One region of the Priestia sp. YIM B13489 genome, then DNA from elsewhere that is predicted to be linked to it. Evidence: riboswitches for the same ligand, from Rfam matches in the RefSeq annotation. Region 1 holds a riboswitch; each other region holds the start of a gene.
What was found. A riboswitch is a leader RNA that binds a small molecule or an ion and turns the genes downstream of it on or off. The one in region 1 is predicted to bind S-adenosylmethionine.
Positions count from the first base shown of each region.

Region 2: another riboswitch for S-adenosylmethionine. It lies ahead of ACFX4W_RS24710 (sulfite oxidase-like oxidoreductase); the one in region 1 lies ahead of ACFX4W_RS23995 (trans-sulfuration enzyme family protein).
Region 3: another riboswitch for S-adenosylmethionine. It lies ahead of ACFX4W_RS16975 (methionine ABC transporter ATP-binding protein); the one in region 1 lies ahead of ACFX4W_RS23995 (trans-sulfuration enzyme family protein).
Region 4: another riboswitch for S-adenosylmethionine. It lies ahead of ACFX4W_RS16630 (phosphoadenylyl-sulfate reductase); the one in region 1 lies ahead of ACFX4W_RS23995 (trans-sulfuration enzyme family protein).

Region 1 is NZ_JBHZOQ010000053.1:3,537,918-3,540,115, forward strand. Features, by position in the region: gene ACFX4W_RS23985 (hypothetical protein) at 1-216, shown strand, start outside; gene ACFX4W_RS23990 (hypothetical protein) at 286-948, shown strand; SAM riboswitch class I at 1,115-1,232, shown strand; gene ACFX4W_RS23995 (trans-sulfuration enzyme family protein) at 1,304-2,198, shown strand, end outside.
Region 2 is NZ_JBHZOQ010000053.1:3,664,373-3,666,570, reverse strand. Features, by position in the region: gene ACFX4W_RS24720 (putative polysaccharide biosynthesis protein) at 1-545, shown strand, start outside; gene ACFX4W_RS24715 (hypothetical protein) at 559-927, shown strand; SAM riboswitch class I at 1,072-1,178, shown strand; gene ACFX4W_RS24710 (sulfite oxidase-like oxidoreductase) at 1,254-1,916, shown strand; gene ACFX4W_RS24705 (MogA/MoaB family molybdenum cofactor biosynthesis protein) at 1,950-2,198, opposite strand, start outside.
Region 3 is NZ_JBHZOQ010000053.1:2,185,155-2,187,352, forward strand. Features, by position in the region: gene ACFX4W_RS16975 (methionine ABC transporter ATP-binding protein) at 1-867, opposite strand, end outside; SAM riboswitch class I at 999-1,106, opposite strand; gene ACFX4W_RS16980 (thioredoxin family protein) at 1,287-1,586, opposite strand; gene ACFX4W_RS16985 (toprim domain-containing protein) at 1,601-1,951, opposite strand; gene ACFX4W_RS16990 (YusG family protein) at 2,133-2,198, opposite strand, start outside.
Region 4 is NZ_JBHZOQ010000053.1:2,126,205-2,128,402, forward strand. Features, by position in the region: gene ACFX4W_RS16625 (sulfate permease) at 1-645, opposite strand, end outside; gene ACFX4W_RS16630 (phosphoadenylyl-sulfate reductase) at 665-1,378, opposite strand; SAM riboswitch class I at 1,633-1,735, opposite strand; gene cdaS (sporulation-specific diadenylate cyclase CdaS) at 2,049-2,198, shown strand, end outside.

The sequences.
Region 1 (2,198 bases):
AGCCGTACGGGAGAACGTACAGGACGCCGCACGGGTGGACGCACAGACGATCGCTCGGGAGGACGCCGCACGGGTGGACGCACAGACGATCGCTCGGGAGGACGCCGTACGGGTGGACGCACAGACGATCGCTCTCGAGGACGCCGTACGGGTTCACGCTCTTCAGCACCGGCCGAGAAAGTTATTAAAACGAAAAATTATCGTTGGAAAGCATGATGAAATGGAACATAAAAGGTGCTTATAAAGCACCTTTTCTAACATATAGGAAAAAGGAGGAGAATGAGTATGAGTATGAATCATTATATCAATAAAATTGTGGAGTTGGATATTTCAGGTAAAACGAGATTTGTTGGCAGACTTATTGATCTTGGATTAGATATTATGGTTTTGTATAATGGACATGATTATTTGTATATTCCTCTTTTACACATGCATCGTTTGCGGGAAGTATCCGAAGAAGACTATACGGTTTTACGTGAAATAGAAGAGAATTTGATAGAAGAAAGTCAGCGGATTTCTTATCGTAATATTTTACAGCAGGCAAAAGGGAAATTTATTGAAATTTATGTAACGGGAGGGAAATCATTGCATGGCTATATCACAAGCGTGCTGAATGATTATCTTGTGTTTTATTCTCCAGTGTATAAAAATGTCTTTGTTTCTCTGCATCATTTGAAATGGCTTACCCCTTACAGTAATGAGTTAACCCCTTATTCTTTAAGTGACAAAGAGCTCCCCGTAAGGCCCGCCTCTGCACCTTTTGTCAGAAACTTTGAAGAGCAGCTTAAAAAATATGAAAATCAGCTGGTCGTATTAGATTTAGGGGATCAATCAGAAAAGATTGGCGTACTTAAAGAAGTTTCTAATAATATTGTTGAACTAATTACGGCAAATGGAGAAAGTATGTATTGGAAGTTAGCTCACGTAAAATCTGTACACTTGCCTTAAAAAAAGAGACCTCGCTTTCGTCTCTTTTTTTATGTGTTTATCAGGACAAGTATATTGAATAAACAAATGAGACGATTTAAATTTTTTAGAAAATTATGTTGACAATATAGAAAATCTTTATTAAAGTTATTAACAACAAACGTTAACCACCAACAATTATATAGAACTCTTATCCAGAGTGGCGGAGGGACTGGCCCTGCGATGCCCGGCAACCATCAAATGAAACATTCATTTGAACGGTGCTAATTCCTGTGGAACATCAGTATTGTTCTAACAGATGAGAGAAATCGTGTATAAACGAACACTCTTCCATCTGTGAAGAGTGTTTTTTATTTTGAGTTAAGGAGAGAAATAGATGAAAATTGAAACTTTATTAGTTCGTTCAGGAGTAGGTCGTGACCCTTCAACAGGTTCTATTACAACCCCCATTTACCAAGCATCAACATTTGCTCATCCTGCTTTAGGGCAAAGTACAGGATTTGACTATGCACGTACGGCAAATCCTACTCGTACAGCATTGGAAGAAGCAATTGCTGCTTTGGAAAAAGGAGAAGTAGGAGTAGCATTCGCTTCAGGAATGGCGGGTGTAATGGCAGTTTTAGCACTATTTAAAAACGGAGATCATTTAATTGTATCAGAGGATTTATACGGAGGAACGTACCGAGTACTAAATGAAATTTTTTCAGAGCAAGGAATTACTGTTTCGTACGTCAACACAGCCCATCTCGAACAAGTAAAAGATGCGCTTCGTCCCAATACGAAAGCTTTATTTATTGAAACACCTACGAATCCAATGATGCACGTGACTGATTTGCCAGAAGCAATTGCGTTAGCTAAACAGCATGATTTGCTTACCATCGTTGACAATACCTTCATGTCCCCTTATTATCAGCGTCCTTTAGAGCTTGGAGCAGATATTGTGATACATAGTGCAAGCAAATACATTGGGGGTCATAATGATGTAGTTGCTGGTCTTGTAGTCGCTCGATGTAGTAGCTTAGGAGAGAAAATTCGTTTTTATCAAAATGCAGCTGGGGCAATCTTAGGTCCACAGGATAGCTGGCTGTTATTACGCGGTGTTAAAACGCTAGCGCTTCGTATGGAAAAGCATAATGAAAATGCACTGAAAATTGCAAATTGGCTTACTGCTCATGATCTCGTGGAAAAAGTGTATTACCCTGGTCTTGAAACACATCCAGGCTATGAAATCATGAAGAAACAAGCAACTGGATTTGGAGGCATGATTTCTT
Region 2 (2,198 bases), 130 kb from region 1:
CGGTATATATGATGATTTTTGGAGCAAAAAACAGCCCTGAAATCGGTGGAATTGTTTTACAATGGTACGCGCCTGCTGCCATTTTATTTGCTCTTTTTACAGTAACAGCCGCAATTCTCCAAGGAATTAATCAGCAAAAGAAGCTAATCTTAGGCTTGGGCTTAGGAATTGTTGTGAAGATAGTATTAAACGTACTGCTGGTTTCATGCTTAAAAGAAATTGGACCGGTTGTCGCGACTTACGGAGGGTATGGTGTATCGGTTATATATAACTTTTATTTAATTGAAAAATCCATTTCTTACCGAGTTCAATCACTGGGACAAGCTGCGTTGACACCTGTTTTATTAGTAAGTGTGATGTCAGCCGCTGTGATTATCGGCAATTATACTTCTCACTATTTTTTAGAAAATAAGCTGTCTGCATCTTCACTTGCGATGAGCACATCTTGTATTTCAATTGCTTTAGGTGCTGCCGTGTATCTAGGACTTGGCGTAAAAACAAGTTTAGGGCAATCCGTTGTATTAAATAGAAGAAAAAGAATGTAAAGGAGAGAAAGTAGTGTCAAAACGATTTGTACTAACCGTGGCGGCTGGAGGGTGTATAATAATTTCCGGCGCGCTGCTGCTATTAAATTGGGAAAGATTGTTTGGCGATTATCGTCCCGTTCAAACAGCAACAGCTGTATTCAAGCTAGAAGTGGGAAGTCAAGATGTAGCGAGGACTACAGATTCAGATGATGCTCTTCACTATATGGTGAAAAAAGGACATTTAGATGAATATATTCATATGATGAATGAAAAAGGCTATATGTTAAAAGAAAAAGATATTGATCATAACCGACTTGTTTTTAACGATGGACAAGAGGATGAGCAAATTTACTACAAGCGTTTTGCCAAGAAGTATACGATGATTGATGGAGAAGGGTAAAGGTTTTATATGGTATTTTAGTAGACTAAAATCTTATAACCCTACCTGTTTTTAAAGTTTTTTTGCGGAAAAGAAAAATAATATTGACAATTATGACAAAAAGCTTAATACTGACTTTATTACATAAAACAAATACAATTTGTTTCCTTATCAAGAGAGGTGGAGGGACTGGCCCTGTGAAACCCGGCAACCGCTGTCTATGACAGAATGGTGCCAAATCCTTAAGAGTGTACTGCTCTTAGAGATAAGGAAGAAGCTGAAACAAAGCTCTTCCTTATTTATTTAAGGAAGGGCTTTTTATGTATAAAAAACAATGAGGTGATAATTTGAACAAAGCAGACCGTATTAAACGAATGAAAACACCGGAAATTGATCCAAAGTATGAAGGACGAGTGCCTCCGGGTCAGGTAGTAACGGAGCGCTTTCCGATTTTACATGAAGGCGACGTGCCGGAGTATAACTTAGAGGAATGGACGCTTCGGGTATTTGGGTTGGTAGACAAGGAAGTGACGCTTTCGTATCAAGATATATTGGACATGCCGCAAACGACGGTGAAATGTGATATTCACTGCGTAACGAGATGGACAAGGCTTGATAATGAATTTACGGGCGTGCTGTTTACAGACTTTTTAAAAGCAGTTGGCGTGGAGCTAAAAAGTAAATACATCATGCTGCACGGAGATAATGACTATACGTCAAACATTGAGGTAAAAGATTTACTGAGAGACGATATTCTTCTCGCTCATTCCTTTAACGGAGAGCCGCTTACAGCTAAGCACGGATATCCGCTGCGATTGGTTGTTCCGCATTTGTACTTTTGGAAAAGTGTTAAATGGCTCCGAGGCTTTGAAGCTATTGATGAAAATCATCCTGGCTTTTGGGAGCAAAACGGCTTTCATCTTAGAGGAGATCCGTTTAAAGAAGAGCGTTTTTCTGGAGAAGATTTAGGCATTCCAGAAGATGAGTGGGTACATAAAGACTATGATTAATGAAAATGCCTATGCGTGTGCATAGGCATTTTGTCAGCGCTGGCGGTTTAATTCCCACACAACGTGGCGAAGTTCAGGCAAAATCAGCTTGGTCATAGCTAGACGAACAGCACCGCTTGATCCTGGTGTAGAAAAAACGGCTTTTTCGTTAATCGTCCCGGCAATTGCTCGGCTCATAATTGCTGCGCTGCCAATGTCTTCGGTGTAGCTCAGCATGCGAAACAGCTCGCCAAACCCAACGATTTCTTTATGAATCAGCGCTTGAACGGCTTCAATTGTGAC
Region 3 (2,198 bases), 1.4 Mb from region 1:
ATCAAACTGTTTTAAAATCGTTGTAATGAGCGGTTGCTCTGCTTTTCCGCCAACAAACGTAAGCTGAATAATTTGCCCGCTTGGATATAACCCCTGTACTTGTTCAATTGTTTCAAACGTTTCTTCTGGTTCAGAAATCTGTTGAACGAACCGTTTTGTAATCGGCTGCTTAGGTTTTCTGAATACTTCTAGCACTTGTCCTTCTTCTACCACTGCCCCATTTTCCATAACGGCTACCCGATGACAAATTTTACGAATAACGTGCATTTCATGAGTAATCAATACAATGGTTAACCCTAGCTTCTCATTAATATCTACTAACAGATCTAAAATGGAATCTGTCGTTTGAGGATCAAGCGCTGATGTTGCTTCATCACACAGCAATACTTTTGGGTTATTGGCTAGCGCTCGAGCAATACCAACACGCTGCTTTTGTCCACCGCTAAGCTGTGATGGATAAGCATTTTCACGCCCTTCAAGCCCGACTAACTTGATAAGCTCGTCTACTCGTTTCATTCTTTTTTCTTTTGAGATCCCTGCTATTTCTAACGGAAAAGCAATATTTTCTCGCACCGTACGCGACCACAAGATATTAAAGTGCTGAAATACCATACTAATTTCTTGTCTAGCTTTTCTGAGTTTTCCGCCTTTAATTTTTCCAATATCATTACCTGCTACTTCTACCGTTCCTGTCGTTGGTGTTTCTAACCCGTTTAGCAAGCGAATTAAAGAACTTTTCCCCGCTCCGCTATAACCAATAATTCCGTAAATTTCACCTTGGTTAACGGTTAGATTCACATTATCAACAGCTGTTATTTGACCACTTTTGGCCTGATAAATTTTTGTAACGTCTGTTAATGTAATCATATTTCTTCACCTTCTTTAGTAAAAACTTAATTATGTTAGGTTGCCCTATAGGATGAAAAAGCCGTAAAACAATTTTCCCCATCAAAAAAGCCTCTCTGCGCATGACAGAAAGGCTCGATATTTAATCCTTTCTCTCATCTTTCAAAGCACATAGCTTTGCAGGAATTGGCACCATTTCAGTTAGTCTGACGGTTGCCGGGTTTCACAGGGCTCAGTCCCTCCACCTCTCTTGATAAGAGTTCGCAACAATTATTTTGTTTTTGGGAAATATTCATTCATTTATGAACATTCATGAGTGTGATTTTAGCATGTGTCAGATAGGCTGTCAACAGGTTTTGTTCTTGGGATAATATCCCAAGATTCCAACAGCCCCAACGGTTCACTCTCTTTCAATTTCTTCATTTTAAACAAACGTTTGATTATCGAAGCTCTTCAAGTACGTGCTCGATGGAATGAAACGCATAGAGTTTTTTTACCATTTCGCCATTTTTCACTTCAATCAAACAAGGTACACTTTCAATTGAAAATATTTCTGCTTTTGAAGGCATATAATTTAAATTGCTCATTCCGATGGTCACACCGGGCAGCATCGCTTCTGCTACGGTTAACATTTTTTTTGCCAGCTGACATGTCCCGCAAAAAGGTGTATGGAAAAAGATAAACGTTCTTTGTCCTTCTTTTAACTGATCTTCAAGCTGTTTTTCGCTCCATTCTTGCATGTTGCTCATTCCTTTTATGTTAAAAATTCTGCATTAACATCGATATTGGCACTCAGTAATACTGTTGCTATGTGATGTCTAGGGGCGGCAGCAACCTCTCGGTACATTTTATCAATATATAGATGCTCTGCTTCCGGAAGCTCTCGTTTAAATTGTTTTCTTAGCTTATTCCCTGAATCATCAGAGTCAACAAGTATGTATACCTCTTTGTTAAACGTACAGTCAATAATTTCATCCAGCTTTGATAAACTAATCGTACCGTTTGTACAGATAATTTCAATTGGTTCTCGAATGATATCTTGGATACGCTTTTTATCTGATTTTCCTTCGACAATAATTACTTTTTCAATTTCAATTAGCCCCATTTTCATCACCCATAATCGTCAGTTGTATAGTAACATCATTTCTTTATGCTATACAATATTCGTTAATGTATCACAGTTCACCTGTTTTTTAAAAGAAATTTGCAAGAAAGAACTGTTTTAAAAAGCAGCTTAGGCCATATTGTTTCCATAAGACAAGAAAAACAGTGGCAGTTGCCACTGTTTAGCACCATCCTGCTTCTTCGTCGCAGTCTGTATATTTTTGCGTTTCACCTTGTTTTTGTACATC
Region 4 (2,198 bases), 1.4 Mb from region 1:
CGCCACTGCCAATCCTCCTGCTATGACACCCGTTGTGGCATCCATTAATCCAGCTCCTACTAGAGGACCGACAGCATTTGCCACGTTATTCATTCCAGCTGAGAAGGCTTCAAAGAATCCCGTCGCTATAACTAAAATCGTTAAAACTCTTTTCCACGTTCCCTTTGCTTCTTTTTTATGCGCTCCGCGTTTTATCACTTTTCCAATCAAAAAAGCAATGACAAATGAAACCAGCGGAACAATAATCCAAAAAGACATGACAACTAAAAGTTTTTCCACATACAGAGATTGATAAGCTACGCCTACTCCAACAACTGAACCAACCGTTACTTCACTTGTTGATAGAGGAATACCAATTAAATTCGCGAAAAAGAGTGACAGCGTTGCAGCAGCCAGAATGATAATAACTAATTCTACTGACAGCAATTTTTCAGGTATGATACCTGAACTGATGGTTTTTACCACCTCGCCGCCTCCGATAATGGCTCCGAGCACAATACCTACAGCACAGATGAACAGGGCTACTCTTTTCTTTTTAATCGCACCGGAGCCGTATGAAACGCCCATAGCTGCTGCTGCACCGCTTGCCCCAATATTCATTGCAAAAAAAAGCGCAATGATAAAGGCAACATATAAAAGCATCATTTATTCAGCTCTTTCGTATTTAAGATTCGTGTAATCCGCATTCAACTTTTTGTGTACCTGCCCATCTTCCTGAACGTAAATCGTCTACATTGTAGGCAGGTGCGGTACAGGGCTCACAGCCGATACTTGGGTAGCCTTGATCATGAAGTTTGTTATATGGTAAATCATGCTTATACACATAGCGCCAAACTTCTTTCCAGGACCAATGAATTAACGGGCAGACTTTCACTTTCTTGAATTTCTCATCTTTATTAAAATAATTCGTGTTGGCACGAGATTCAGACTGCTCGCGTCTCAAACCAGAAATCCACGCATCATAAGGAGCAAGAGATTCCCTTAGCGGGATGATTTTTCGAATTTGACAGCATAGGTTAGGCTGACTCTTCCAAAGCTCATCTCCATGTTTCTCAGCTTGTTCTGCAAGCGTTAAATCCGGTTTTTTCATATGAATACGCAAATCAGGAAAGCGTTCTTTAATTGCATCAATTACTTCATATGTTTCTTTAAAATGAACGCCCGTATCTAAAAAGACAATTTCAGCATCTTTTTTCACTTTTGAAATTAAATCAATTAACACGATTCCTTCGATACCAAAGCTTGATGCGTAAATAATTGAATCTCCGTAGGTATCATACGCCCACTGCAATGCTGAAAGGGCTCCTTTTGTTTCATCTTCACTGTCGAACTCTGGAAATGTATCACTCCAGTTTTCGTACGTATATAAGTCTGCCATTTTCTTCACTCCAATTCTTAGTTATCCGCGTTATCCAATAAAAAAAGACGGTTTTACCCACTAGAATTGGATAAAACCGCCTCTAGTGTGTCTAGTCAGCGAAACTATTTAATTCTTACTTTGCTTCGACATGCTCAAAAATTTGTTTTAAGTCGGGGGTTACAGTCATTGGTGTCCCTCCTCAAATTATCGCTTGCGCTATATCAAAATAAAAAGTCTTCCATATTGAAAGACTGGGTAGGCAATAAATTTTCACCTTATCTTTCAAAATGATACACACTTTGCTGGAATTAGCACCTTGCTAAGCAGGTTGCCGGGGTTCAGCGGGCCAGATCCCTCCACCACTCTTGATAAGCATTTTTTAAAAATTTTAGCATATTTAGAATATTTGTCAACATTAAAAATCATATATCCGATAAGAAAACTATACTTTAAATTCACAGAAATATCTATACTTTTATTTAAAACAACATATGTAAATTTAACCCAAATGTGAACATATCAATTTATAAAACGCTTTCTTTTTTCTCCAACTTTTTATATTCTCTTGCTAAATAAAACACAAAACCTCTCTATAAAATTAATAAGGGATTTATAAGCTTTACGGATAATTCACCCACATTAGCACACATTACAGATAACACTGACTGACAGATAGGAGCTATATAAGATGGAGAGACAACCTTTTCAATTAGACGATACAATTAAAAATAATGTGCGAACATATTTACAGCAGATTTCAACTGAAGCCTCTAATTTAATTAAACATTTAGACACGAGTGATCATTGTATCCTATGTGATTTTGAGGAGATGAGAAGG